Regions from separate parts of the Comamonas sp. CMM02 genome, predicted to be linked through region 1. Evidence: predicted binding sites of a transcription regulator. Region 1 holds the regulator's gene; the other holds the start of a gene.
What was found. Region 1 encodes FliA, which starts transcription of late flagellar genes. Its sites were predicted from a motif close to CTAAAGTTTNNNNNNNNNNNGCCGNTA; they were not measured.
Positions count from the first base shown of each region.

Region 2: the regulator FliA is predicted to act here: its motif matches at 11,020-11,046, upstream of IB213_RS08135 (DUF5610 domain-containing protein).

Region 1 covers NZ_JACUZW010000006.1:42,427-57,020, reverse strand. Annotated here, with positions in the region: gene flgG (flagellar basal-body rod protein FlgG) at 1-579, opposite strand, end outside; gene flgF (flagellar basal-body rod protein FlgF) at 616-1,353, opposite strand; gene flgE (flagellar hook protein FlgE) at 1,387-2,685, opposite strand; gene IB213_RS16860 (flagellar hook assembly protein FlgD) at 2,703-3,368, opposite strand; gene flgC (flagellar basal body rod protein FlgC) at 3,392-3,796, opposite strand; gene flgB (flagellar basal body rod protein FlgB) at 3,825-4,250, opposite strand; gene flgA (flagellar basal body P-ring formation chaperone FlgA) at 4,420-5,163, shown strand; gene flgM (flagellar biosynthesis anti-sigma factor FlgM) at 5,257-5,583, shown strand; gene IB213_RS16835 (hypothetical protein) at 5,689-6,054, shown strand; gene IB213_RS16830 (RNA polymerase sigma factor FliA) at 6,198-6,914, opposite strand; gene IB213_RS16825 (hypothetical protein) at 6,919-7,698, opposite strand; gene flhF (flagellar biosynthesis protein FlhF) at 7,691-9,220, opposite strand; gene flhA (flagellar biosynthesis protein FlhA) at 9,217-11,337, opposite strand; gene IB213_RS16810 (flagellar biosynthesis protein FlhB) at 11,360-12,511, opposite strand; gene IB213_RS16805 (protein phosphatase CheZ) at 12,749-13,498, opposite strand; gene cheY (chemotaxis response regulator CheY) at 13,503-13,895, opposite strand; gene motB (flagellar motor protein MotB) at 13,971-14,594, opposite strand, start outside.
Region 2 covers NZ_JACUZW010000002.1:643,140-657,733, reverse strand. Annotated here, with positions in the region: gene IB213_RS08180 (plasmid replication/partition related protein) at 1-164, shown strand, start outside; gene IB213_RS08175 (NADH:flavin oxidoreductase/NADH oxidase) at 270-1,376, shown strand; gene IB213_RS08170 (CaiB/BaiF CoA-transferase family protein) at 1,488-2,603, opposite strand; gene IB213_RS08165 (tripartite tricarboxylate transporter substrate binding protein) at 2,685-3,686, opposite strand; gene IB213_RS08160 (tripartite tricarboxylate transporter substrate binding protein) at 3,842-4,819, opposite strand; gene IB213_RS08155 (acyl-CoA dehydrogenase family protein) at 4,949-6,649, opposite strand; gene IB213_RS08150 (LysR substrate-binding domain-containing protein) at 6,790-7,719, shown strand; gene IB213_RS08145 (PLP-dependent aminotransferase family protein) at 7,790-9,268, shown strand; gene ccoG (cytochrome c oxidase accessory protein CcoG) at 9,272-10,723, opposite strand; gene IB213_RS08135 (DUF5610 domain-containing protein) at 11,090-11,683, shown strand; gene IB213_RS08130 (aconitate hydratase) at 11,764-14,594, opposite strand, start outside.

The DNA.
Region 1 (14,594 bases):
GCGGTACAGGTTCTCGCCAATGGGCTCCAGACCGGCTGGATTGATGAACGAAGCTGTATTTAACTGGCCAATTTGCTGGGGCAAAGGGTTGCCTGGCACGGTGGCCGAGACCACGCCACTCTTGCTGATGCTCAGCTTGGTGGCGTCTTGCGGCACGGTAATGCCGTCCAGCAGCGGGTAGCCGCCTGCGGTCACCATCTGGCCGTTGGCATCTTTGCTGAATGTGCCGTCGCGGGTGTAAGAGGTGGTGCCATCAGGCATCTGTACCTGAAAGAAACCGTCACCGCTGATGGCCACGTCCATGTCTTTGCCCGACTCCAGGGGCGTGCCCTGTGTGAAGTTGCGGGTGGTGGCAACGGTGCGCACACCCAGACCCAGGTGCATGCCGGTGGGCAGAATGTTTTGTTCGTCGGCTTGCGAGCCGACCTGGCGCAGGTTTTGATAGATCAGGTCTTCAAACACTGCGCTCTGGCGCTTGTAGCCGGTGGTGGAGACGTTGGACAAGTTGTGCGAGACCACGTCCATTTGGGTCTGCTGGGCAGACATGCCGGTCTTGGCAATCCACAGGGAATTCATCATGGTGAAGTTTCCTTCCGTATTCGTTGGTCAGCGGCCTTAGCCGTTCATGCTCAGCAATTGGCTGGCCGTCTTGTCATTGGTTTCTGCCGTGGTCAGCAGCTTCATCTGCTGCTCAAACTGGCGCGAGGCGGCGATCATGCCCACCATGGCTTCCACCGCGTTGACGTTGGAGCCTTCCAGTGCACCGGCCACCATGGTGGCGTTGACGTCGGCTGGCAAGTCACCCTGCGCAGAGCGGAACAGACCGTCATCGCCGCGCTGAATGGTTTGCTCCAGATTGGGCGTGACCATCTTCAGGCGACCAATGTTGATGGGGTCCTGGCCATCCAAAGTGGCCACCACCGTGCCATCACCGCCAAAGCTGATGCGGGCGTTCTGGGGAATGTCCACCGGAGCGCCGCCATCGGTGAGAACAGCCAGGCCGTTGGCTGTGACCAGCTGGCCTTCTGCATTTACTTCTAACGCGCCGTTGCGCGTATAGGCCTCCAGACCATCCAGACCCTGCACGGCAAACCAGGCATTGCCACGGGCCATCAGGTCCGTGCTTTTGCCGGTGGTCATGGCGGGGCCGGGCTGGTCCAGGTGGCCTGAGGTGGCATCCAGACCAAACACGCGCGTGCTGGAGCCCTGGCCTTCCAGTGGCACCGAACGGAAGGTGCTCAGCTCGGCACGGAAACCCGTGGTCGAGACGTTGGCCAGGTTGTTCGACAGCACCGCCTGCCGTTGAGCAGCGGCATTGGCGCCGGTCATGGTGGTGTAGATGATGCGGTCCATGAATAACTCCTATGTGCGCGTGTTCAGTTGCGCTTAGCGCAGGTTGACCAGGGTCGAGAAGATCTGGTCCTGGGTCTTGATGGTCTGAGCGTTGGCCTGGTAAGCACGCTGGGCGGTCATCATGCCCACCAGCTGTGCAGTCAGATCGACGTTGGACTCTTCCAGCGCGCTGCCGGCGATGGTGCCGAAGCTGCCGGTACCCGCTGTGCCATACACCGGTGGGCCCGAATCATTGGAGGCCACCCAGTTGTTGTTGCCATCGGGCTGCAGGCCCTGGCTGTTGGTGAACTTGGCCAGTGCCACCTGGGCTTCTGCGCGCGTGATGCCGTTGGAGTAAGTGGCCAGCAAGGTGCCATCCGAGGCGACATTCACCGAGGTGAGTTCACCCGAGGCGTAGCCGTCTTGCGTCAGCTTGGCCACCGAGAAGGCGCTGCCTCGCTGAGACACGCTGCCCAGGTCAATATTCACGTTCCAAGGCCCGGGATTGGGGTTGTTGGGGTTGGTGGTGGCAACCTGGGTGGACAAGGTGGTGCCTGTTGGGGTGCCGAACGTGTGCGTGGTTTCGTAACCTGCGTCACCGGGGTTCAGACCATTGGGGTCGACGCCCAGACCTGCGTAGGGGGCAACACCGTCGAGCTTGCCAGTGGAGTCAAACATCAGGCGGCCAATAGGCGCTGCGTTGGGGTCCAGGCTGTCGTACACGTCCCAGGTATTGGCACCTGTTTTCTGAAAATACATGGACAGCGGTGTCGCCATGCCCTGCTCGTCAAACACTTCCAGAGAAGTACCGTATGTGGCACGTGGAGGCGCGGGGTTGGCGTTTTGGTCCACGCGCGCATCCAGATTGAGCGTGGCCTTGACGTTGTCAGTCTGCTTGGCCGCAATCGGGGTGCCGGTAGGGAACACCAGATTGGTCAGGCTGACGCTGGTGCGCAGGCCGGTGTTTGGATCGATCGGGTAGCCCTGCACCTGGTCGCCATTGACCGTAACCAGCTCGCCGCCCTTGTTCAGCTGGAAAGCGCCGTTGCGGGTGTAAGCAATGCCAGTGCCGGTTTGCACCACAAAGAAGCCATCGCCGTTGATGGCCATGTCCAGGCCGTTGGCACTGGGGGTGATCACGCCTTGTGTGAACTGTTGCGATACCGCGGCCACGCTCACACCAATGCCGGTGTTGTTGCTGCTGGATGCGCCCATGGCGCTGGCCACCATTTCATTGAATTCAGCACGCGAGCTTTTGAAGCCCACGGTGTTGCTGTTGGCGATGTTGTGGCCAATGACGTCCAGGTTTTTGCTGGAGGCGTTCAGGCCGGAAAGACCGTGATGGAAACCCATGCTTAGCTCCTAGAAATTTAGAACACAGCTTTGACGCTGTTGTAGTTAATGCTTTGACCGTTGGCCAGCTCCAGCATGAGGCCACCATTGGTGATGCTGGTGGCGACCACGGCGTTGGGCGACAAAGTGGTGGACTTGACCACCGCGTCGCCATTGGTGGCGGTGACCTTGAAGCGCAGGTCCATGCTTTCGCCGGTGTACTTGCTGCCGTCCCAGGTGAAGTAGTTGCGCCCTGCAGTTGCCGAGCCCAGATCCATGGTCTCCACCACTTCGCCGCTGGCGGTGGTGATGGTGACGGTGACGTTGGAGGCGGAGCCATCCAGGTCAAAGGCTGCTGTGCCGCTCAGGCGCTTGGTGCCGTCTTCGTTTTCGGAGGCAGACAGGCCCAGCTGGTTGCCGTCGGACAGCACGGTGTGGCCAATCATGGAGATGCCTTGCTGCATCTGCATGGAGGCGAACTGCTTGGTCACGCTCTCGACGGTGCTGTTGAGCTTTTCAATACCGCTGACGGTGCTGATCTGTGCCATCTGCGACGTCAGCTGCGCGTTGTCCATGGGACTGGTGGGGTCCTGGTTTTGCAACTGCGCAACCAGCAGGGTCAGAAACTGATCCTGCATGTCTGCTGCTGTTTTGGGCGAGCTGTTACCGCCAGATGAGGTGTTGTTGGATACGCCGGAAATCATGCGTGCCTACTTTCTGTATGTGCTTATTGGCCCAACTGCAGCGTTTTGAGCAACAGCGATTTGGCGGTATTCATCACTTCCACGTTGTTTTGGTACGAGCGTGATGCAGAAATCATGTTGACCATCTCGTCTACGGCATTGACGTTGGAGTGGGTGACATAGCCCTGTTCGTCGGCCAGGGGGTGCTCTGGGTTGTGCAGGCGGCGGCCGGGGGTGTTGTCTTCGGTGATGCTTTTCACCTTGACGCCGGCAGCACCTTCGCTGCCCATGGGCGCTGTCTGAAAGACAACCTGGCGGGCCTTGTAGGACTGGCCATCGGGGCCGGCGACAGCATCAACGTTGGCCAGATTGGAGGCCACAACGTTCAGACGCTGCGATTGCGCGCTGATGGCACTGCCAGAGACGCTGAAAATGGAGAACATGGACATGGCGATGGTTTCCTTGTGTCAGTGCGGCTTACTGGCCGGTGATGGCGCTGAGCATGGTCTTGGAGGTGCCGTTGAGAAAGCGCAGCGTCGCTTCGTAGCGCACGGCGTTGTCCACAAAATTGGCGCGTTCACGGTCCAGATCCACGGTGTTGTTGTCCAGACTGGGCTGTGATGCCAGCGAGTAACCCAGGCGGCCCTGGCCGTCATTGCCAAACTTTTCCGTGGGCAGGGGCATGTGCTGAGCGTGCGAGGTGCTGGCTTCTTGCAGTGCCTGGCGCACTGATCCGTTTTCGCCCTGCGCTGCCTTGAGCGTTTTGGCGAAGTTGAAATCGCGCGCCACATAGCCGGGGGTGTCGGCGTTGGCAATGTTGCTGGAAATCACACGCTGGCGCTCTGCGCGCAACAGCAGAGCGTCGCTGTGGAAGTCCAGACGGCCGGTCATTTTGTCTAGCATGTGATTCCTTGCTGAAGATGAAAACAAAAACGGTGGCACCTGGCCACTGCGGACTTTGGTGCGTGCAGCGATTATGGAAACGCACTGCTTTTGCTAAAGCGCGAAGAAAGCGTGGTTGCATGGGTACTTCAATGCTTTAAAAAATGGCGCTCGCTCTAAAGTCGCTGTCATGCCCCATCTTGTATTTGCGACTCTCGCCGTCTCTTCACGTCTCTCGCGCGCTGTGGTGCGTGCGGCTGCCTGTGTACTGGTGAGCGGTGGTGCGGCAGTGGTGTCGGCCCAGGACCTGACGGAAATCAGCAGCCAGTGGCTGCAAGGGGCGCTGACCGATCAAACTGCAACGCAAACCATGCCGCTGCGCATGGAAGTGCAGGTGGGCAAGCTGGACCCCCGGCTGAACCTTGCGCCATGCCAGCGGGTAGAGCCTTATCTGCCCAGCGGCAGCAAGCTGTGGGGCCGTACCCGCATTGGAATGCGCTGTGTAGAAGGCGCACGACCCTGGAACGTGTTCTTGCCCGTCACCATCAAGGCACTAGGCCCTGCATGGGTGCTGACCAGCAATGTCAGCATGGGCGAGCAATTGACCCACGATCACGCAATGCAAAGCGAAGTCGACTGGGCGGAGTCGCCCCATTCGATCATTGCCATGCCAGACGACTGGGTGGGGCAGACCGCGGCACGCAACTTGACGGCAGGAATGGCCTTGCGCCAGACCATGGTCAAGGCCCCCCAGCTTTTCAAGCCGGGTACGGGTGTCAAAGTCTTGGCACAAGGCGGTGGTTTTACGGTCACTTCGTCTGGCAAGGCGCTGGAAGGCGGCTCTGTCGGACAAACCGTGCGCGTGCGCATGGACAACGGACGAACGGTGACCGGTACCGTCAATCAGCAAGGCGATGTCGTCGTTGCACAGTGATACAAGACTTTTTGAAAGAAAACACTCAAGTTCTCTTTCAATGGGTCGAAAGCTACACTACGGAGCCCTTGAGCGGGCGATTGGAGTAGGAAAATGAAGGTCGGACAAAATACCAACGTAGAAATGCTGGCAGCCAAGCTGCAGCAAAACGCTACGCAGCAAGCGCAGCAAAGTAAAAGCGGCACCGCCAGTGAGGTGGTGCAACAAACCCGCAGCAATGCTGCGGGGGTGCCTGTGACTGTGTCGAACTCGGCACGGTCGCTGGACCAGAACGCCAAAACGTCGGCGGATGTGGACATGGCCAAGGTCAATGCCATCCGTGAAGCGATTGCCAATGGCACTTTCAAAGTCAATGCCAGCGTGATCGCCGACAAGATGCTGGTCGATACCGCCGACCTGCTGGGCGCGGCACGCGCTTAAACACCCACATCGGGCGCTTTGCGCCAGTCAGCCTTATCCGACCTTCGGCTGCACTGGTACCAAGCGCCCGAACTCCGTCTCAACCGCTCAAACACCCCCGACACCATGAAACTCAGCGAAGCCCTGGAACAGATTGACGGCATGATCGACCTGGTCAATGCCCTGATTGTGAAGAACCAGCCCGACTCCACCGAATCTGCCATTCGTCAGCTGCGCGATGGCATGCAGGCTTTTGCGGGCTTGGCCCAGCGCTTTGGTGCGGAGCAATTTACCCCTGAGAACGTGCAGCGCATGCAGGCCATGTCCGAGCGCCTGACGCAAATGCGCGGCCATATCGCCAAAGTCTCTGCCATTACGGCGCAGCAGCTGGCCACCTTGATACCAGAGCAATCGGTCAGCCACACTTACGGCGCCAGCAAGCAGCCGGGTGCTACTGCTTCGGTGGCGCGGATGTACCACATCAGCGGTTAAGCATTAAATTGCATAGCTGCTTGCGCAGTGTTCATCGCACTTTCAATGTGAAATGTATTTGAAACGATGGACTGATAAGCGCTGGTAGCTATCAAAATAGAAAAAGCGCCTTGTTTGGCGCTTTTTTTGTGGGCAGATGCTTGTCAGTGTGCGCGCATCTTGGCGCGCAGGCGGGCAATGGCCTGGCTGTGCAGCTGGCATACGCGCGATTCGGTCACTTCCAGCACGGCCGCGATCTCCTTGAGGTTCATGTCGTGCTCGTAGTACATGCCCATGACGTATTTCTCGCGCTCGGGCAGGTTTTCAATGGCCTGCACCAGGGCGCTGCGCATGCGGTCATCGCGCAACATGCTGAAGGGGTCGGCATCGGCGTCGGCCACATGGCGGTCGAGAAAGCTGGAGCTGTCTTCTTCACCGGCAGAGATGTCTTCCAGATAGATCAGCTGGGTGCCGCGCACTTTGGACAGCATGGACTGGTAATCCACCAGCTCCATCTCCATGAAGGCGGCAATTTCCGATTCCCGGGGGGCTCGGCCCAGTTGCTGCTCCAGCCGGCGAATGGCCGATTCAATGTCTTTTTGCCCCTTGCGGGAGCTGCGGCTCATCCAGTCGTTTTCGCGCAGCTCGTCCAGCATGGCACCGCGAATGCGCTGGCCGGCAAAGGTCTCAAACTGCACGCCCTGGCTGGTTTCAAAGCGCGACAGTGCATCGGCCAGGCCAATCATGCCCACCTGGATGAGGTCATCCAGTTCCACATTCGGCGGAAGTTTGGCAATCATGTGTTGCGCAATGCGACGCACCAGCGGGGCATGCTGGCGAATCAGGGCATCGCGGTCCAACTGGCCATGGGCGGTGTACATTGACTCAATGGCTCCACACAGCAGATGAAGAAAGGGGGCTGACTCCAGCCGTTGCGCCATCTTGCGGGGCGTTCACGGTTTCGGAATGCTCCAAACATTGTAGGGCCCAGCGCTGCAGCTGTCGGGCTTGCAGCGGATCGAATTGCTCGCACAAAGGCTCGGTGTGCAGATGGCGCATGGCGCACTGCGACAGCGATTTCAAAACGTGGTCCAGCCCATAGCCCGCCGGGCGCAGCGCCACCAGGCGCGGCATCAGGCCGCAGCCCATGTACAGCTGCTTGAGTGCGCGGTAGCTGCTGACCACGTTGCGTGACTGTGAAGGCACCAGCTGAATGGGGGGCTGCGTGCAGCCTTGCAGCATGCCTGCCAGCAAAGAGGCGGGAGCCCACAGCACTACCACCGCATGGTTTTGCACAAAGCGAAAGAGCAGATCGAGTGGGCGCTCGCCCGTGATCGATGCCTTGTGCTGCAGTTGCACCATGCCGCGTGCGGCGGGCAGTGTGGCAACGCTCAGCGGGTTGCTGATGTCTGCGGTCAACGTGGTGAAGGCATAGCCCTGACGGGGCTGCAGCATGTCCTGCAGACCGGGCAGTGAGGGTGACTCTTGCTCCGTGCCATCCAGCACGACCACGGGGTAGCCTTGTTGTTGCAGCTGCGCGCAGGCCATCCACAGTGCGGTGGCATCTGCGCTGTCACCGGATGGCACCACGGGCAGCACGCGCAGCGACGACTGTGCGCCTTGCCAGTGCAAACCGGTTCCCTGGTGCCAGACGCTCTCAAGCATGCATCGCTCCCTGAGACTGGCCCATGGAAGATTCGGTGAAGTAAAAATCCATGTCCAGCGATGAGGGGTCAAACGCCGACTTGGTGTGCGCGCGCATGGACGTGGCGACCAGTTCGTTGGCGTTGGCGCGCGTAAAGTCTTCGGGCACGCGCTGGCCGTTGGTGATGCCGCGCAGCACAAGCTGGTGGCGGATCAGCGCGTCCAGCGCCGGGGCCAGCTTCACGGCTTCATCCACCTTGGACAAGATGGCCTGCTTGCAGCCCACGCGCTTGAATGCGGCCAGTGCTTCGTCCAGCGTATCGCCATGTGCGCCTGCGTTGGCGACCAGCAGACGTTCAATGCCTGGCAGGTTGAGCACTTCCAGAATGTCGTCCTTGCGAGGATCGCGGGGGGCCACGCCGGTAGTGTCGATGATCACCATCTTCTTGCCAGCCAGCAGACCCAGCAGGTCTTGCAGTGCGGCCTTGTCGTGGGCCAGATGCGCGACCACACCGAGCATGCGGCCATAGGCGCGCAGTTGTTCATGACCGCCGACACGGTAGGTGTCCAGCGTGATCAGGCCAACGCTGTTGGGGCCATGCTTTTGGGCGCACAGAGCGGCCAGCTTGGCTGCCGTGGTGGTCTTGCCTACGCCGGTGGAGCCCACCAGTGCAAACACGCCGCCCTTGTCCCAGATGGGAGCTTCGGCGTTGTCGGTGCGCAGATTGCGCTCCAGCACCTGTACCAGCCACTTCATGGCATCTGCAGGGCCCGCATTCTGCGGCAGGCGCTCCATGATGGTGCGCGACAACGCAGGCGAGTAGCCCGAGCGAATCAGCTTGAGCATCAAGTTGCTGTGCAGCGGATTTTGGCGGGTCTGGTTCATCCAGGTCAGGGTGTTGAAGCGCTCTTCAATCAGCTCCTTGACGGATTGCAGCTCATGCATCAAAGCCGGAGCCGCCGCTGGGGAGGCAACTGCCTTGCGGGGCTGCTCTGTGGGCAGCTCCAGCGCCAGACCGCGCAATGGGTTGTGCTTGATCACGGAAGGCGTAGTGGGCAGCGGTGCGCTGTCGCGCACGGTGTCGAGGCGGTTCTTGCGAGCAAAAGTGGGCAGCACTTCCTGGGGCAGCTCGCCCGTCATCTCTTCATTGCGGCGGCGCAGCATGCGTTCACGCACATAGTCCTGGAAAGACAGGGTGCTCATGGCCAGTTGCTCCGTGTCTTCTGCCACGCTTTGGCGTGGGTTGGCTTTCACGGCCGGCTTGGCTTGCTGCAGCAGGGCCTCCATGCGCATGGGCGCTTTGGGGGCTTGCTTGGGAGCACGGGTTTCATCGGCCTCGCGGGCCTGAATGGCGGCCATCAGGCCTGGGCTGGTGTGGTTGCCCTGGTCCAGATTGCCGAAGGTTTCTTCGGCAGTTGCCATGACTTCCACGCCGTTGCCCATGGGGCGGTTGGACAGGATCAGGGTGCTTTCACCAAAAGCGGCACGCGCCTTGTCCAGGGCCTCACGGGAAGTCGGGGCTATGAAGCGTTGGATGTTCATGCGTTTGCACCTTTAAGAATGGGGCCGATGCGGATGGTGTGGGTCTCGGGAATCTCACTGTGCGCAAGCACTTGGAGGCGAGGTGCCACACGGCGCACCAGGCGCGCGATAGCGTTTCGAATGGCGTCGGGCACCAGCAAGCAGGCGGGCATGCCCAGCTCTTCTTGCTTGTTGGCAACTTCGGCTGCACGTTGGGTCAGCAGGTCTGCCACGCCGGGGTCCAGCGACGGGGCCTGGGGGTTGCCCAGGGCTTGCACCAGCAGGCGTTCCAGTCCGGGCTCGATCGCAATGACGTTGAGTTCACGGGTGGGGCCGTAGATCTGCTGCACGATGGCAGGGGCCAGTGCAATGCGCACACGGCGGGCCAGCTCGACGGGGTCCTGGGTAGATGTGGCGTGTTCGGCCAGTGTTTCGATGATGGTGCGAATATCACGAATGTGCACAGCGTCTTCCAGCAGCAGCTGGAGCACTTTCTGGAACGATGTGATGGGCACCATTTTTGGAATAACTTCTTCGATCAACTTGGGCGCGGACTTGGCCACATGCTCCACCAGTTGTTGCACCTCATTGCGGCTTAACAGCTTGGCAGCATGTGTTTGCATCAAGTGTGACAAATGTGTCGCCATCACGGTTTCCGAATCAACGACGGTAAAACCAGCCATTTGTGCCGCTTCCTTTTGGCGTTCGTCGATCCAGTGCGCGGGCAGACCAAAGGCAGGGTCGGTCGTCGGAGTTCCGATCAACGGTGTGCTGATGCCTCCGGGGTTGATGGCCAGGTACATGCCGGGGAAGGCTTCGCCTTCGCCCACCATCACGCCGCGCAGCGTCAGGCGATAGGCGCTGGGCTTGAGCTCCAGGTTGTCACGCACGTGTACGGCAGGTGGCAAAAAGCCCACTTCCTGTGCAAATTTACGGCGCACCCCTTTGATGCGGGTGAGCAAATCGCCCTGGCGCTTCTTGTCTACCAGTGCAATCAGGCGATAGCCCAGCTCCAGCCCCAGCAGATCCACGGGCTGCAGATCATCCCAGGTGGCTTCGCTATCTTGCTGAGGTGCAGCCAGCGCGCCGGGCATGGGCGCTTCAGCCGCGCCGCCGGACTGGGCTTGTTCGGCCGTCTTTTGGTTCCTGCGGTAGATCAGCCATGCGCCATAGGCAAACAAGCCACCCATGCCCAGAAACACGGTGTGGGGCATGTTGGGGATCAGGCCCAGCATGATCAAAATCGCTGCAGTAATGGCCAGCGCACGGGGGGTGCCGAGCATTTGTGCCGCAATTTGCTGGCCGGTGTTGTTGTCTTTGCCCACGCGCGAGATCACCATGGCTGCAGCCACCGAGATCAGCAGGCCTGGAATTTGTGCGACCAGCGCATCGCCCACAGCCAGCAAAATGTAGCTGTTGGCCGCCTCACCAGCGCTCAGGCCGTGCTGTGCCATGCCGATGATGAAACCACCAACGATGGTGATGACCAAAATCAAGATGCCGGCCATGGCATCGCCGCGCACAAACTTGGAGGCACCATCCATGGAGCCGAAGAAATTGGCTTCTTCCTGCACTTCCAGACGGCGGCGCTTGGCTTCGGGTTCGTCAATCAGGCCAGCGTTCAAGTCGGCGTCCACGGCCATCTGTTTGCCGGGCATCGCATCCAGCGTAAAGCGCGCAGACACTTCAGCAATGCGCTCCGCGCCTTTGGTAATCACCACAAAGTTGATCACCACCAAAATCGCGAACACGATCAAGCCCACAGCAAAGTTGCCGCCGATCAGAAAGTGGCCAAAAGCTTCAATCACCGCACCCGCTGCGCCTGGGCCGGTGTGGCCTTCCATCAGCACGACGCGGGTGGATGCCACGTTCAGCGACAGGCGCATCAGCGTGGTCAGCAGCAGCACCGAGGGAAAAGCCGCAAAGTCCAGCGGCTTGACCATGTAGGCGGCAATCATCATCACCATCAGCGCGGTGGCAATGTTCAGCGTAAAGAACGTGTCCAGCAGCCACGGTGGGATGGGCAGGACCATCAGGGCCAGAATGGCAATCACCAAAACGGGCGCAGCCAAGCTCTGGATGACCGAGCCGTTCTTGGTGTTCCACGCTTGCAGGTTCTTTATCAATGCAGTGCTCATGGGGTGCAGTGCTTTCTATCGCTTAAGGCTTCGCTGCCGCAGCACGCTTGGTGTGCGGATCAAGTTCTGGGGGCACGTGGGGTTGCGTCAGCTCGCCCGGTGCAGGAGCCTCGCCGCGCATGGCGGCCTGGAGGCGGTAAACATAGGCCAAGACCTGTGCCACGGCGGTGTACAGCGTGGACGGAATGGACTGATCAATTTCGGCATGTGCATACAGCGCACGGGCCAGCATGGGCGACTCCAGTACAGGAATGTCGTGGGCCTTGGCCACTTCTCGAATCTTCAGCGCCACCAGATCTGCACCCATGGCAATCACTTGCGGGGCGGACATGGTCTTCTCGTCGTAGCACAGAGCCACCGAGTAGTGCGTGGGGTTGGTTACCACAAAGTCAGCGCGGGGCACGGCCGATACGCTGGCGCGCTGGGCGATTTCGCGCTGTTTCTGGCGAATCTTGCCTTTGAGCTCGGGGCTGCCCTCGGACTCTTTGTGTTCTTGCTTGACTTCCTGGTGGCTCATCTTCAGGCGTTGCAAGAACAGCACCTTTTGCAGCGGTACATCGATGACCGCCACCACAAACACCACCACCAGCAGCATGATCATGCCGCTGACAATCCAGTCACCCACCTTGGCCAGCGCGGCCGCGCCACCCAGGGCAGGCAGGCTGGACAGATCGACAATGCCGGTTTTGATATGGAACCAGCCGACGGTGGCCAAAATCAGGGTCAGCACCACATTTTTCAGGGCTGTGACCATCTGCTGTTTGGAAAATACGTTGCCAAGGCCTGCAATCGGATTGATGCGGCTGAACTTCGGCATGATGGGCTTGAAGCTGTAAATCCAGCCGCCCGACGCCAGTGTGGCAATGATGGATGCCACGTTGATGACCGTAGCAAAAATCACGCAGCCCATCACGCCCACCATGGCCATCTCCAGCAGGCGCTCCACCATCAATTGAGGCACCAGTACGGTGCTGGCATCAAAAGACAGTTGCTTGCTGATGGCAATGCGCAGGTGGTGCATCAGGGTCGGGCCGCCCATCATGACCAGCAGCGAGCCCACGCCCAGCACCGCCAGGTGGCCGAGGTCGCGGGAACGCGAAGTCTGCCCGTCATCGCGGGTTTTCTGCAGTTTCCGGCCTGTGGCTGGGAGGGATTTATCTTGGCTCGATTCCATGACGGCATGAGGGAAAGGTCTCATGCCATTGTCCGCAAGCGGTCAAATCGCTAAAGCGGGAAAAGCGAGCCACAGGGGGTGCTATTTCAGCGCCCGCAGCGGTGGCGGGTGCCGTGCAATCTGTTAGGCGGCAGTAGATTGCTACATTAAAACGAGCTATCAGCGCTTATGAGATGGATCTTTGCAAGCTAAAAGTATACGAAACATCCATTAGATAGGCGTTGGTAGCTCTTGTTTTTAAAAACCCAGGCTGGCCAGCAAATCATCCACTTGGGATTGAGAGGTCACCACATCTTCCGCGTCTGGGTTGACCACGGGGCCTTCCAGCTTGGGATGCACGGGCTGTGCCGTAGGCGGGGCTGCTGGCTCGGAAGACTCGGCCAATGCAGCGGCCCACAGATCGTCTGCCTCATCGGCAGCAACCACCGCAGCGGCCGTCACCACAGAAGGGGCCACTGCTGCGCTGGCAGGTTCAGGTGCCTGAGGTGCTGTCTGCACCAGCAGCGTGACTAGCTGTGACTCAATGGAAGCTGCCAGCGTCACCACCTTGGCAATGACCTGTCCGGTCAGGTCATGAAAGTCCTGGGCCATCATGATGTCGGTTAACTGGTTGTCCACGATTTCCGTGGATTTTTCCATGTCTTCCAGGTAATTCATGATGTGCCCCTTGGCCACCGCGGCCACCGGGTCAGCAATCATCGACTGGCGCATCTTCTTGGTCTGCGCCACGATGTCGGTCTGTCGGTCCTTGGCGTCATCCACCAGCGTCAGCACCTTCTCGGCCGCTTCTCCGGTCAGGCGCGCGATATAGGACAGTCTGTTTTGTGCATCCGGCAACTCTTGTGCTGAACCGCGCAAGCGCTCCGCATAGCCAAGCTCACGCAGCGCATCATGCAACTGACGCGTCAGCAGACCAATCTGAGTGTGTACATTGCCCTGGTCAAAGCCCGCAGGTAATGTATCGCTGGGGGGCGTTGCTTGGTCCATGAACTTAGCCCAACCCAACCTTCTTCAAGATCAGGTTGACCTTTTCTTCCAGCGTTGCCTTGGTAAAAGGCTTGACGATGTAGCCGGCAGCCCCACCTTGGGCCGCAGCGACGATGTCTTCCTTGCGGGCTTCGGCGGTCACCATCAGGACGGGCAGGTGTTTGAGCTTTTCATCTGACTTGATTTCCGTCAGCAGCTGAAAACCATTCATGTTCGGCATATTGATGTCAGTAACGACAAAGTCGAACTTGCTGTTGCGCAGCTTGTGCAGCGCAACGACACCGTCTTCAGCCTCATCGGCCTCGGTGTAACCGCTTTCTTTCAACAAATTACGCACGATACGGCGCATGGTGGAGAAGTCGTCAACGATCAAAAAGCGAAGGGCATTGTTAGCCACGGGGGACCCTTTCGGTCAAATATGCACTGAATGAAGCCTGTGCAAAGCACGGGTTTCGTCCGATTTCACAAATTGTCACGGAGTTTGCGATGCTGGAGGGTGATTCTCCTGCTTTTCCGTATTCAATTTGCTGTCTTGGTAGACAGATGGGGTTTGCTTGCCTAGCAAACGCTCTTCTGCCTCGTGCGTGAGCACGGTAATAGTGATACGCCTGTTTTGTGCGGCGCGTGGTTCGTCAGGGTAGAGCAAATCGCTGGCCGCCAAACCTACTACGCGCGCCAGCTTGTCATTGGGCATGCCGGCCGAGACCAGCTCGCGGCGCGAAGCGTTGGAGCGGTCTGTGGACAGCTCCCAGTTGCTATAGCCTTTGTCACCCGAGCCGTACGGCGCTGCATCGGTGTGGCCAGCCAGGCTGATGCGGTTTTCCACCCCACCGAGCGCAGAGCCAACTTCGCGCAATATATCTCGCATATAGGGCTTGACGATGGCGCTGCCGATGTCAAACATGGGGCGATTTTGTTCATCCACAATCTGGATTTGCAAGCCATCCGGGGTCACGTCCATGCGGATTTGTGACCGGTATTCGTTCAGCGTGGCATTGCTGGAGATCATCGCGTCAATCTTGGCGCGCAATGCCTTGATGCGCTGGGCATCCTGCTGTGCACGCTGCTGGCGCATGTTTTTGCGGTTCTGGTCGTT
Region 2 (14,594 bases), on a different contig from region 1:
AGCCCAAGGCAGAAAAGGTGGTGCCAGAAGATGACAGCGCAGATGCCGCCCCTGTGGCTTCTGCCGAGGAGCTGCAAGCGCGCGTGACCGAGCTGGAAGCCGAAAACGAACGCCTGCGCATGCAGGTCAAGACGCTGCAGGAGCTGCTGGCCGAGCAGGGCTAAGCGCCCAGACGGCTGCCCTTGCAGCGGGGTCACCGACGTGCTCGGTGGCCCCTTTTTTTTGTGCCATGCTGAGCGCTTGTCTGGCTTTCCCCTCAACACCCCACCATGCCTGCACTGTTTTCTCCCATTCGCCTGGGCAATCTGGAGCTGACCAACCGCATCATCGTTCCGCCCATGTGCATGTACTCTGCCCAAGACGGCTGCGCCACCAGCTGGCACCAGATGCACTACGGCAACCTGGCCCAGTGCGGCGCGGGACTGCTGATTTTGGAAGCCACTGCGGTCGAGGCGCGCGGTCGCATCAGCCCCTACGATCTGGGCCTGTGGGGCGATGCCCAGGCCGCAGCCCTGCAGCCTGTGCTGGCCCATATCCGCAGCTACAGCCCCATGCCGGTATGCATTCAGCTGGCCCACGCAGGCCGCAAGGCCAGCAGCCTGCAGCCCTGGGAAGGCGGTGGAGCCATGCCTGCTGACCATCCCGGCGCATGGCGCACCATCAGTGCCAGCGCCCAGGGCTATCTGCCCACCGACCCCGCCCCAGCCAGCGCCACACTGCAAGATATTGCAGACATCAAGCAAGCGTTTGTTGATGCCGCCCTGCGCAGCCACCAGCTGGGTCTGGATGCCATTGAGCTGCATGCCGCCCATGGTTATTTGCTGCATCAGTTCCTCTCCCCGCTGTCCAACCTGCGCACCGATGCCTATGGCGGCAGCCTGGACAACCGCATGCGCCTGACGCTGGAAGTTTTTGACGCCATGCAGGCGGCGGTGCCTGAGGGTTTTCCGATCGGTGCGCGCATCTCGGCCACGGACTGGGTCGACGGGGGCTGGGATGTGGAGCAAAGCAAGGCGCTGGCGCATGCCCTGTCGCAGCGCGGCTGTGCATTCCTTCACGTCTCCAGCGCTGCCTTGCACCCGGCGCAGCAGATACCGATTGGGCCTGGCTACCAGGTGCCGCTGGCCGCTGCACTGCGCGAAAGCCTGGGCGGCAGCATGCCTGTGATTGCCGTGGGCCTGATTACCCAGGCACAGCAGGCCCAGGCCATTTTGGATGCGGGCCACGCCGATGCCATTGGCGTAGCCCGTGCCATGCTGTACAACCCACGCTGGCCGTGGGAAGCCGCACGCCAGCTGGGTGCCCGTGTACATGCCGCACCGCAGTACCTGCGCTGCCAGCCGCATGGGGCCAAGGATTTGTTTGACGCCCCTTAAGCGCCGCATCGCATGAAAAAAAAAGGAGTCCAAGGACTCCTTTTTTTGATTCACCCACAGCGCGCAGCCTTCTTACAGCATTCAGGCGCTTTTCAACGCTGCCCTTGCCCTTCAGTCTGGCAAAAATGCATCCCCCCGCGCCAGCGGCGGCACGCGATAAGTCGCCGGTGTGCGGCTGAGTTTGACTGGGGAGCCCAGCCCCCGGTAGCCGCCAGGCATCTGCACCACCATTTCTCTGTGCAAGGTATGCGGGTGCTGCAGCGCGTCATCGACCGATTGCACGGGTGCTGCAGGCACCCCCAGAGCCATCAAATCAGTCGCCAGTTGCGCACCGTCAAAGGCAGCCAGATACTCCTCCAGCAAAGGCTTGAGCGTGTCTCGGTGCACCGAGCGCTGGCCTGCGCTGGCAAAGCGCACATCCTGAGCCAGATGCTGGCACCCGATATGCCCGCACAGCAGTTGAAACTGGCGGTCATTGCCCACTGCAAAAAACACGGGGATCGAGCCGGTATGCAGCACGTCATAGGGATAGATGTTGGGATGTGCGTTGCCGGTGCGCTGCGGTGGTTTGCCATCCATGAACCAGTTGGGCGCATGGGGGTGCAGCAGGGCAATGGCACTGTCGTACAGCGCCGCATCCACCAATTGCCCCAAACCGCTGCGCTGGCGCTCTTGCAGCGCCAGCAGCACACCAATCACAGCGTTCATTCCTGTGACCATATCCACCACTGGCAACCCTACCCGCAAGGGCTCTCCCCCAGCTTCACCATTGACGCTCATGATGCCGCTCATGGCCTGAATGGCTGCGTCATAACCGGGCCATGCGCCCAACGGTCCATCGGCGCCAAACCCGCTGACGCGGCACCAGATCAACCGTGGAAAGCGCGACTGCATCTGCTGCCAGCCTATGCCCCACTTTTCCAGGGTACCGATCTTGAAGTTCTCCACCACCACATCGGCCTGCTCCATCAGCGCCAGCACTCTGGCTTGGCCTTCAGGCTGGCTCAGGTCCAGAAACTGCGTGCGCTTGTTGCGATTCAGTCCACGGTAGTACGAAGAAACCCCGTCCTGAAACGGTGGCCCCCAGGCTCGCGTGTCGTCGCCTTGGGGAGGCTCTACTTTCAGCACATCAGCGCCATGGTCACCCAGCATCTGTCCGCACAGTGGTCCCCCCAGAATGCGTGAAAGATCCAGCACCTTCAGGCCCTGCAAAGCACCCGTTGGCATGCCTGCAGGTGCGGCACAAGTTGTTGGCGAGGGTGCTGTCATACAAGCGTTGCTCATCAAAAAATCTCCATCTCTGTCACATCAGTCCAGCACGGCACCTGAGGCGAGCACCACGGCTTTCCACTTGGCCACTTCTTCGGGAATAAAACGCCCCAGCCCTTCGGCAGTCAGATCTGGTGCGGGCTCCAGGCCCTGGCTGGCGAAGGTGGTGCGCACCTTCTCACTGACCAAAGCCTTGCGGAAAGCTTGGTTCAAGATGGCAATACGCTGGGCAGGCGTGCCCGCTGGTGCTACCACGCCAAAAAACACACTCACGTCGTAGCCGGGCAAGCCTTGCTCGGCAATCGTGGGGACACCTGGCATCGCCTGAGAGCGCTTTTCAGTGGCCACGCCAATGATCTTGAGCTTGCCACTTTGCACATAGGGCATGGCCGTCAAGATGTCAGTAAAGCTCATGTCTACCTGACCTGCCAGCAAGTCATTGAGCGCTGGCCCTGTGCCTTTGTAGGGCACGTGCTGCAGCGAGGTCTGGGCTTTTTGGTTAAACAGCACCCCGGCCAGATGCGAAGAGGCCCCGTTGCCAGAAGAGGCGTAGTTCAAACTGCCGGGCTTGGCCTTGTCCAGCGCAATCAGCTCTTGCACGGAATTGGCTTTGACACTGGGGTGCACCGCCAGCACGTTGGGCAGATATCCCACGCGAATCACCGGCGCAAAGCTTGTGACAGGGTCGTAGCCAATCTTGCTGTACAGACTCTTGTTGATGGCCAAGGGGCCAGATGTTCCAAACATGATGGTGTAGCCGTCCGGTTTGGCACGCGCCAGCGCCTCAGCCCCGATGTTGCCGCCCGCTCCAGCGCGGTTTTCCACAATCACGCTTTGACCCAGCGCCTGCGTCAACGCTACACCCAGAGTGCGCGCCATGGCATCCGTGGGACCGCCCGGCGGGAATGGCACCACAAACGTCACAGGCCTGGAAGGAAAGGGCTCAGCCGCTGCGATCAGCGGAAAGCTGGCACCCAGCGCAGCCACAGCCGAAGCTGCGACCACTACCGTGCGTGATATTTTTTTCAAATGTATTGCCATGTTGTGTCTCCTTGCAGTACTGGTGCATGCAGGCCTGTGCATACGGGCCTGTGCATGCGGGCATGTGCATGTAGCCGCAAACGGCATGCACCAGTTTTTTTATTTATGGCCACCAGACACTTAACCAGTCAGCGTTTGGTGCTTTTTTTCTTCAGTTACTGAAGCAGCCCGTTGTCTCGCATCCATGCCATGCGCGCTTTCTCGCGGGCAAACGCTGCATTGGCATACGCCTGGTAGTCAGCAGGAGCCTTGTAGTTGGGTTCTTGATTGAGCTGCTGCAGCACCCGCATGCCCGCTGGTGACAGCAACGCCTGGTGAAACGCTGTGCTGATCTGCAAAACGCGTGCTGCATCCATGCCTTTGGGGCCTGCTACGCCATAGGGCGAATCGATGTAATGCGGAATACCTGCTTCCTGCAACGTCTGCAATTGCGGAAAGCGCCGAATGCGCTGCGCCGTCAGCATGACCAGATAGCGCATTTTTTTCGCTTCGATATGCGGCACTGCCACACCCGACAACGGTGCTGCGTCGATATGCCCGCCCAAAATTGCGGTGGTCACGTCCGCATCACCTTTGTAAGTGACCACGTTGGCTTTCACGCCCGCAGCCGCCAGCGCCTCTTCCATCACGATCCGGGGAGTACCCATGGCACCCGTTGCACCAATGTTGAGGACGCCTGGGCGCTTCTTGGCGTCTTCCATCAAGTCTGCCCACGTTTTCCACGGTGCATCGTCCCGCACAGCCAGTCCAAAGCTGTAGTCTGAAAGCAGGGCGATGTAGCTGAAGCTGCTGGTCGGGTCAAACGGCACCTTGTTGATATAAGGTTCGCGATAGACCGATGCAGGCAGCACCCCCAGCGTGTAGCCATCCGGAGCTGCACGCGTCAGCGCGGCAGCAGCCGTTACGCCATTCGCACCGGGGCGACTGTCCAGCACAATGGGCTGCCCCAAAATCTTTCCGGCCTCTTCGGCCACCACGCGCAGATGCTGATCGGTCGGGCCGCCCGGGGCATAGGGCTGAATCAAGGTGATGGGCTTTTGCGGAAAGCCAGAGTGACTGGTTTGCGCCCAGCTGGATGTCCACGATGTGGCAGCCAGTGCTCCCAAGCTTTGCAAAAATATGCGCTTATCCATGGTTTGTCTCCTAGGAAATAGACCCTGCCTCTGTATCGGGGCTTAGGGGCCGAAAGCGGCGCTGGCTGAGCCAGTCACCGCCCAATGCAGGCACGGACATCTCCCCCCGTGCCACGCAACAGTTGCACCTCAAGCCCAATCGGCAGGCACGGCGCTCACACTCAATGGGTCACGTGGCAATACACGGTGCAGCAGCACCAACTGCGCCCAGCGCATGCGCTGCAAACATTGGGTGTGTGATGCCTCCCACGCCATGGCAATCGCGGTAAAGCAGTGGTAGAGGGCCGAGGCTGCCGCGCGTGCCAGGTGTTCGCCTTGTGCGCCAGCATCGGTGGCGCTTTGCACCAATGCGCAGGCACGCTTCATGGCTTGCTCTAGCGCGGCCTTGAATGCGGGTGCTGCCTGGGTTTGCGCCAGCAGCTGCGCCGCATGGGCTTGAAGCACAGGCAAAGAGCCTTCACGGCGTGTGGCCCGCAAGACATCCAGCGCCACAATGTTGCTGGTGCCTTCCCAGATGCTGCCCAAATGCGCATCGCGCACCAGCCGTGGGTCGCTCCACTCTTCGATATAGCCACAGCCACCGCGCACTTCCATGGCATCGCCCGTGACCATGCGGGCATCGCGACAGGCGCGGAACTTGATCATGGGCGTCAGGATGCGCAGCAAGGCATAGCCGCCCTCTTCGCCCGCGTCAGAGCGCTGCAGCGCCTGCGCCGTCTGCAGCACCATGGTGCGGGCTTGCTCGGCACGAATGCGCAGCTTGTCCAGCTGGCGCTGCATCAATGGCATGTCCTGCAGGGCTTTACCAAAAGCATGGCGCTCCTGGGCAATGAATTCCGCTTCCGCCACCGCGCGTCGCATCAAGCCAGCAGCGCGCACACCATTGGACAGGCGTGAGTTGTTGACCATATCGGCCATTTGCACAAAGCCGCGCCCTTGCTCCCCCACCAGATAGGCGACTGCGCCTTCCATGCGAATCTCGCCACTGGCCATGGAGCGTGTGCCCAGCTTTTCTTTCAGGCGGACGATGTGGTAGTGGTTGGTGCTGCCATCGTCCAGCTGGCGCGGCAGCAAGAACAAAGAGATGCCTTTCATGCCTGCAGGCGCGCCTTCTACCCGTGCCAGCACCATGGCGAAAGCGGCATCCGGGTTGGAGCAAAACCACTTATCCCCTGTCAGGCTCCAGCTGCCATCTGCATTGGGCCGCGCCAGGGTCTGGGTGTTGGAAATATCAGAGCCCGCAGCCTGTTCAGTCATGAACATGGCCCCTTGTGCCATGTCTTCAAAATCTGTGGCCGTGAGCTGACTCCAGTATTTCTCCACCAGCTCTGGCGTGCCAAATTTGCGCAAGGTGCGGGTCAGCGAATCCGTCATCGACAGCGGGCAACACAGACCAAACTCTGCCTGCACAAACAGATAGGTCAGCGCGTACTTGGCCAGGGGTGGCAACTTGCCCTCCCAGCCCAGAGCGCCGCTGCGGTGCGACATGGTGGCCAGCGCAAACTCACCATAGGCCACGCGTTCCATCTCGACATACGCCGGGTGCTTGTGAATGCGCTGTGCATCCTGGCCAGTGCGGCTTCGGTGCTCCAGGGTGGGCGGGTTTTTATCGGCGATCAGCGCCAGCTCATCGAGCCGGCCACCAGCCAGGTGCCCCATGCGCTGCAGATAGGGTTGCAGGTGGGCATGCACCTGCTCGGGCAGATACAGCCTGAGCAAGGGCTCCAACTGCAAGTCTGTGCTGTACAGGTTGCTGCCGTGGCGATCCGGCACGGGGTGGTCCGCAGCAGCAGCGGTGCGTTGAACGTCCATCGGTGGGCGCATATTCATCATCACTCCATCTAGGCTTGCTTGCCTGGTTATGACATGCGTCAAATGATGCAAACAGAACCTATTCGAGTCGAATATTATTGATGTATAGATCAATATCTAAATCGAATAGATACCTCTTTGCCACACAAGGACCGTCGATGGAATTTCGCCTGCTGCAGTATTTCGTAGTGCTCGCTGAAGAACTGCACTTCAGCCGCGCTGCACAGCGCCTGCATATCTCCCAGCCCCCGCTGAGCGTCGCCATCAAGCAGCTGGAGGGGCAGCTCAGCGCCCAGCTGTTCGAACGCAGCAGCAAGGAAGTGAGGCTGACTGCTGCAGGCCAGCATTTACTGGTACAGGCCCGCGACATTCTGGACCGCAGCCGACGCGCTGCGCTGGACACGCGTGCCGTAGCGCAAGGCATGGCCGGCTGTCTGCGGCTGGGCTTTGTAGGCTCCAGCATGTACCGCGGCTTGCCAGAAGCCCTGGCACAGCTGCAAGCCCAGCACCCACAGGTGCGCGTGGATCTGCACGAGCTCAACAGTGCAGCCCAGGTCACCGCCTTGCAGCAGGGGAAAATAGATTTGGGCTTGATGCATACCCTGGCTGCACCTGCCGGCCTGCACACTCAGATGTTGCTGCGCGAGCCATTCATGGCGTGCCTGCCCGCACAGCACCCTCTGGCAACGCAAGCACGACTGAGCGTATCCAGCCTGGCCAAAGAGCGGTTGGTGCTGTTTTCTGGTGCGGTCTCGCCCGAGTACTTTCGCAGCATTCACAGCCTGTGCCTGCGCGCAGGCTTTGACCCGGAGCTGCGCCATGAAGTGCACCACTGGCTGTCCGTGCTCTCTTTAGTGAGCAACAGGCAAGGCGTCTCTATCGTGCCGGCCTGCTTGCAGCGCGCAGGCATACCGGGCCTGGTATTTCGCTCCCTGCGCGACAACACAGTACATTCAGAAATGCAGGCCATGTGGCGCTCGGGGCTCGAGCATCCACTGGTAACGGCGCTGCTCGAACATCTCAAACACCAAATTGAACAGTCTGCAACTCGCACGCAAGCAGACGCCCCGGCTGCACGCATCCCATGATGCGCGCAGCCAGTAGCGCTACATACTCTTGTGTGCCGCACACGCAATGCACCTCTCCAACGCAACTGCCATGTCTGAAGCCATCTTGTCTGCCTCTGCATACCGCTACCAATCTCTGGCTGCCGAAATCGAAGAGCGCATTCACGCCGGAGTGCTGCTGCCTGGCGATAAGCTGCCTTCGGTGCGCAACTGCTGCACGGCACGCAATGTCAGCCCATCGACGGTGTTTCAGGCCTACTACCTGCTAGAAGCGCGGGGGCTGATTCGCGCCCGCGAGCGATCGGGCTACTACGTTGCCCATGGCGCACACCAGGCACCGCCCGAGCCAGAAATTGGCCTGCACACTTCGCCCAGCTCCCTGACAGTGGATGTCACCGAGCGTGTATTTGCTTTATTGCAAGCCAGCTTTCAGCCCGGAACCGTGGCTTTCGGCAGCGCTTTTCCGGCCGCTCAGCACTTTCCGCTAGCCAAGCTGGCGCGTGCCATGGCCCACAATGCACGTCATTTTGTGGCGCACACCATGCTCGATGATCTGAGCACCGGGCACAGCGGGCTGCGCCGGCATATTGCGCGCCGCTACCTGGCCGATGGCCTGCCGCTGCATGCCGACGATCTGGTCATCACCAACGGTGCTCTGGAGGCGCTGAACCTTTGCCTCTCCACGGTGACACGCCCCGGCGGCACCGTGGTGGTTGAATCGCCCAGCTTCTATGGCGCACTGCAAGCGCTGGAGCGCCTGGGCCTGAACGTGATTGAAGTGCCCACCCATCCACGCGATGGCATTGATCTGCAAGCACTGCAAGCCGCCATCACGCAGCACCAGCCGCAGGCGATCTGGCTGATGCCCAACTTTCACAACCCGCTGGGTTGCCTGATGCCAGAGGCGAACAAGCGCCAGCTGGTCGATCTCATTACCTGCCACCGCATCCCGCTGATTGAAGACGACGTGTATGGCGAGCTGTACTTTGCCGCTCGCCGGCCACTGCCCGCCAAGGCCTATGACCGCGAAGGCTGGGTGCTGCACTGCAGCTCATTTTCAAAATGTCTGGCACCGGGCTGGCGCATTGGCTGGGTGGCCGCGGGCCGTTTTTCGCAGGCTGTGGCTCGGCAAAAACTTACCACCTCTATCAGCACCAATGCGCCGAGCCAGGCTGCCTTGGCACAGTACCTTGAAGGAGTGGGCTACGACAAGCACCTGCGCCAGCTGCGCCACACGCTGGCCACGCAGCGCGACTGCATGACGCAAGCCATTGCACAGCACTTTCCGGCAGGTACCCGCGCAACGCGCCCAGAAGGTGGCTACTTTATGTGGGTGGAGCTGCCCGAAGGCTGCGATGCGCTGGCGTTGCACCAGCGGGCTTTGGCCGCAGGCATCAGCGTGGCACCAGGGCCGGTGTTCTCGGCCTCGCGCGCATTTGGCCGCTGCCTGCGGCTGAACTATGGCCTGCTGTGGGACGCACGCACCGAGCAAGCGCTGCAAATGCTAGGCCAGTGGTGCTGCGAAATGACCCGTGCAGGCGCACAGGGCATCGCGCCCTGTGGCTCCTGAGCTTTAACGAGGCATCAAGAACGTGGTTTTGGCCAGTACCTGAATGCGCGCATCCGACTCGGCCTGCACTTCGATAAAGACCGTGTGTGAACCGGGTGAAGCCGCCCCATACGGCACCTGCAAACGCACAACCACCCAGCGGTCTTGCGCGCTGGCCAGCTGCACATGCGTTTCAGATGCCACCCGAATGCCGTCAATCCCCGAAGCGCTGAGCACATAGGTTTGCTCCGTTTCCGTGGCATTGCCAATTTGCACTCGGTAAATGTTTTCAATCTGCCCACCGGCCACGATGCGTGAAAGCGTCCCTCGGTCACGCACCACGTCCACCTTCAGGGGCACGCGCACATACAGACTGGCCACCATGGCCACGGTAATAGCGATCAAGCCCGCTCCATACAGCAGCACGCGAGGGCGGAACACACGGCGCAACATCTGCGACTGGCTCCAGCGCTGGGCTATCCCGTTTTCCGTGGTCAAACGAATCAGCCCCCGTGGATAGTGCACCTTGTCCATCACGCTGTTGCACGCGTCAATACACAGGCCACAGCCAATGCACTCGTACTGCAGGCCATTGCGAATATCAATGCCCACCGGACACACCTGCACACACAGCTTGCAGTCAATACAGTCCCCCATCCCCTGGGCCTTGTAATCTGCATCTTTATGGCGTGGCCCACGATTTTCACCACGCGCCGCGTCGTAAGTCACCACCAGCGTGTCTTTGTCAAACATGGCACTTTGAAAACGTGCATACGGACACATGTACTTGCACACTTGCTCGCGCAAAAAGCCTGCATTGCCGTAGGTGGCCAGTGCGTAGAACAAAATCCAGAAAATTTGCCATGCGCCTTGCAACGCCATCACCTGAACGGCCAGCTCCCGAATCGGCACAAAGTAGCCAACAAAGGTAAAGCCTGTCCACAGTGACACCAGCACCCAGAGCAATTGTTTGCCGCCACGTCTGGCAACTTTCTCCAGCGACCAGCCACTGCCGTCCAGGCGCAGCCGTGCGCTGCGGTCGCCCTCCAGGCGCTGCTCAATCCACATGAAAATTTCGGTGTACACCGACTGCGGGCAGCTAAAGCCACACCACAAACGCCCGGCCACCGCAGTGAACAGGAACAGCGCAAGGGCACTGATGATCAGCAGCGCCGTCAGGTAGATAAAGTCTTGCGGGTACAGCAGCCAGCCAAAGATGTAAAAACGCCGCTGCTCCAGGTCAAACAGCAGCGCCTGGCGGCCATGCACCTGCAGCCAGGGCGTGACGTAAAAGAACAGCTGGGTGATCCACACCAGCGCCCAGCGCCAGTTGGCAAATACGCCTTGAATGGAGCGAGGCTGAATTTTTTTACGGGCCTCGTAAAACGGCGTACCCACAGGTTCAGCATGGATTGGAATTGTTTTGCGCGACGACTGAGGTGCGCTGTCGGGGGCTTTGTTTTTTTCGGTGGTCATGGGCTGTGGTCCGTTGCGCTACTGCCCGCCCACGCGGGCTCGGGCTCGCGTTCCATGGGGCAATTTGCAACAACGACTGTGCGTGAGTTGGCAACTTGCGCCAAGGAGCAGATGGCGCACAAAAGACCATATCAGATGACGAAACTGCACTTTCGATGGGATCAGTTGATTTAAAACAATAGCTGTTAACGCTCTGTTTGCATTGCTTTGATAATCAAATCTATTTAAGGTGACGAGATAGCAAGCGCTTACAGCTATTGTTTTTCTGAGCACACAGAGGGTCCCGACCGACGGCACTTCATTTCGACGCCCGACAGCCGAAAACGATGCAAGCCTCACTCCCTCTGACTGGCAAGAAAGCACCCCATGATTTCTGCACCGCAAGCCACTAACGCACCTGTTGCCGCCGACCCTGCCTACACAGGCACCAAGTCATCGCAGGCACTGGAGGAAGCACAAAAAACCGCAGCTGCCAGCAGCCAGGGGCAGCAAAACTTGCGCAATTCGCGAATTTTGCAAGCCTCACTGCAAGTGAGCATCCAAGCTGGCAACGACAGTCTGGCTTTGCTGTATCGCACCGCAGTGGATGAAATCGACAACGTACTGGCCCCCGAGCTGGGGCCCAATGCCATCCAGAACGCCATGTCGCAAGACAACAGCGCGCAGGCTACTGCCGGGCGCATCGTTGGTCTGTCTACCGCCATGTTTAATGCCTACGCTGCGCGCTATCCAGACAAAGACATGGAAGTGGTCGCGCAAGATTTTGTGAACGTGGTGCGCGGCGGCTTTGAGCAAGGCTACAAAGAGGCAGAAGATATATTGAACTCTCTGGGAGTACTGAGCGCAGGCAGCCCCGTGGCCGAAGGCATCAGTCAAACCTTTGCGCTGGTGCAAAAAGGGTATGACGACTGGCTGGCCAGCAAGCTGGCATCACTGCGCAGTGATGAGGCACAAGCCTGAGCCCGCTTCAGCGCCAATACCCCCCAAAGACACAACCCGCTTTTTTGCCGGTGGAGTCTTTGGGAAGTGATAGCTCCTGATTATTTGACCAGCAACTGGCGCAGTACATACGGCAAGATGCCGCCGTGCTGGTAGTAATCGACCTCAATCGGGGTATCAATGCGCAAGGTCACAGTGACCGTGTGCTGGCTGCCATCCGTGCGGGTGATACGCATCTGCGCATCGCTTTGTGGCGTAAGTTCTGGCACCGGAATAATGTCGATGACTTCATCACCGGTCAGCCCCAGTGACTGCCAGCTATCGCCCGCCTTGAACTGCAGTGGCAACACCCCCATACCGACCAAATTGGAGCGATGAATCCGTTCAAAACTGCGTGCCACCACGGCTTTGATACCCAGTAGCTGGGTACCCTTGGCCGCCCAGTCCCGGCTGGAGCCTGTGCCATATTCTTCGCCAGCCAGCACCACCGTGGCACGCCCAGCTGCCTGGTATTGCATCGCCGCGTCATAGATGGACATTTTGCTGACCTTGCCAGCATCACTGCGGTGCAGCGTCAAGCCGCCTTCTTCCTGCGAACCATCGGACTGCGGTGGAATCATCAGGTTCTTGATACGCACATTGGCAAAAGTGCCACGCATCATCACCTCGTGGTTACCACGCCGCGAACCATAGCTGTTGAAGTCGGCCTTTTGTACGCCATGCGCCAGCAGCCACTGCCCGGCAGGTGAAGATTCCTTGATCGCACCTGCCGGAGAAATATGGTCGGTGGTGATGGAGTCTCCAAACAGCGCCATGATGCGAGCCCCCTGCACAGCATGGGTACTGGGGGATGTTTTCGCATCCGTCTGGGGCAGTGCCAGCGTGAAGTTGTGAAAAAACGGCGGCTCAGCAATATAGGTGCTCGTGGGCCATGTGTAGGTGGCCCCTGCCACACCTTTGATTTTTTCCCACAGTTTCCCCGGCTCGGTTTTGACTTTCTCGTAATTGGCGCGAAAGGCTTTGCCGTTCATGGCGAACTTCATCAGGGCTTGAATTTCTTCGCTGCTCGGCCAGATATCACCCAGGTACACATCTTTGCCACCCTTGCCCTGCCCCACAGGTTCGGTCATCAAATCTTTGAGCACGGTACCTGCAATCGCATAGGCCACAACCAAAGGTGGGCTGGCCAAGAAATTGGCTTTGATGTTGGGGTGAATCCGCGCTTCAAAATTACGGTTGCCCGAAAGAACTGCCGCGCATACCAGGTTGTTGCGTGCAATGGCCTCGTTGAGCTCCGGCGTCAGATCGCCTGAGTTGCCAATACAGGTGGTGCAGCCGTAGCCCACCAGGGCAAAGCCTAATTTTTCCAGATACGGCAGCAGCCCTGCTTCGGTCAAATACTCCGTCACCACCCGGGAGCCGGGTGCCAGCGAGGTCTTGATGTGCGGCTGCACCTTCAACCCTGCTTGGACCGCTTTTTTAGCCAGCAGGCCAGCCGCCAGCAACACGCTGGGGTTGGAGGTATTGGTGCAACTGGTAATGGCTGCAATCAGTACATCGCCATTGCCAACGCGCAAGACCTGCTCACCCTGCGGCACGTCGCACACGGAAACTGCAGGTGCATGCTTGTGTGAACTTTCAAGCGCAGGGCGGTTACTCACCATCTCCACCACCGAGCGTGAAGCGCCAGGCTTGGGCCCGGGTGCATCCACCGCTTGCTCGCCTTCTCCACAGCCCACACGGAAACGCTGTGTCAACTGGTCATGCGGCTGGTTAAAACCATTGTCTGCAGGCCCGGCACTGAACAGCTCGCTGAATTTGTGTGCCACATCCCCAATTTCGATACGGTCTTGCGGACGCTTTGGGCCCGCCAGACTGGGCGCTACGGACCCCAGATCCAGCCGCACCACGCGTGAGTAGTCGATATCACCCGCCTTGGGCACGCCAAACAAGCCTTGGGCACGGAAGTACGCCTCAAAGGCCTCGATCTCCGAGGAAGTGCGGCCTGTTCCCCGGAAGTAATCCAGTGTTTTGTCATCCACGGGAAAGAACCCCATCGTGGCCCCATATTCAGGGGCCATATTGCCAATGGTGGCGCGATCAGGCAGCGACAGGCTGGCCGTGCCCTCACCGAAGAATTCAACAAACTGCCCCACCACCTTTTCTTTGCGCAGAATTTCCGTCACGGTCAGCACCAGGTCGGTAGCCATCACTCCCTCGCGCAAACGCCCTGTCAACTCAAAGCCCACCACGTCGGGCGTAAGAAAGTAAACAGGCTGCCCCAGCATGGCCGCTTCCGCTTCGATACCGCCCACCCCCCAGCCCACCACGCCAATGCCATTGATCATGGTGGTGTGGCTGTCAGTGCCGACCAGCGTATCTGGATAGTAGAGCGCCCTGCCTTTGCTGTCTTTGCCCGCTTTGGCTTTGTGTACGCCACGTGCAAGATATTCCAGGTTGACCTGGTGAACGATGCCAAAACCTGGTGGCACCACGCCAAAAGTGTCAAAGGCCTGCATGCCCCACTTCATGAACTGGTAGCGCTCCTGGTTGCGCTGAAATTCCAGCTTCATATTCAGATCCAGTGCCTGCTTGGTGCCAAAGTAATCCACCATGATGGAGTGATCGACCACCAGATCGACTGGCACCAGTGGCTCAATGGCCTTGGGTTGTTTGCCCAGCGCTGCAGCCACGCTGCGCATCGCGGCCAAGTCCGCCAGCAAAGGCACTCCCGTGAAATCTTGCAACACCACGCGCGAGACAACAAACGGCACCTCTTCGGTACGCGGTGCATCAGGACGCCAGTGAGCCAGCTGCTCCACGTGCAAAGGCAGTACCTTCTTGCCATCACAATTGCGCAGCACCGACTCCAGCACAATGCGCAGCGACACCGGCAGGCGTCCCACATTCGCATACCGCTGGGCCAAGGCTG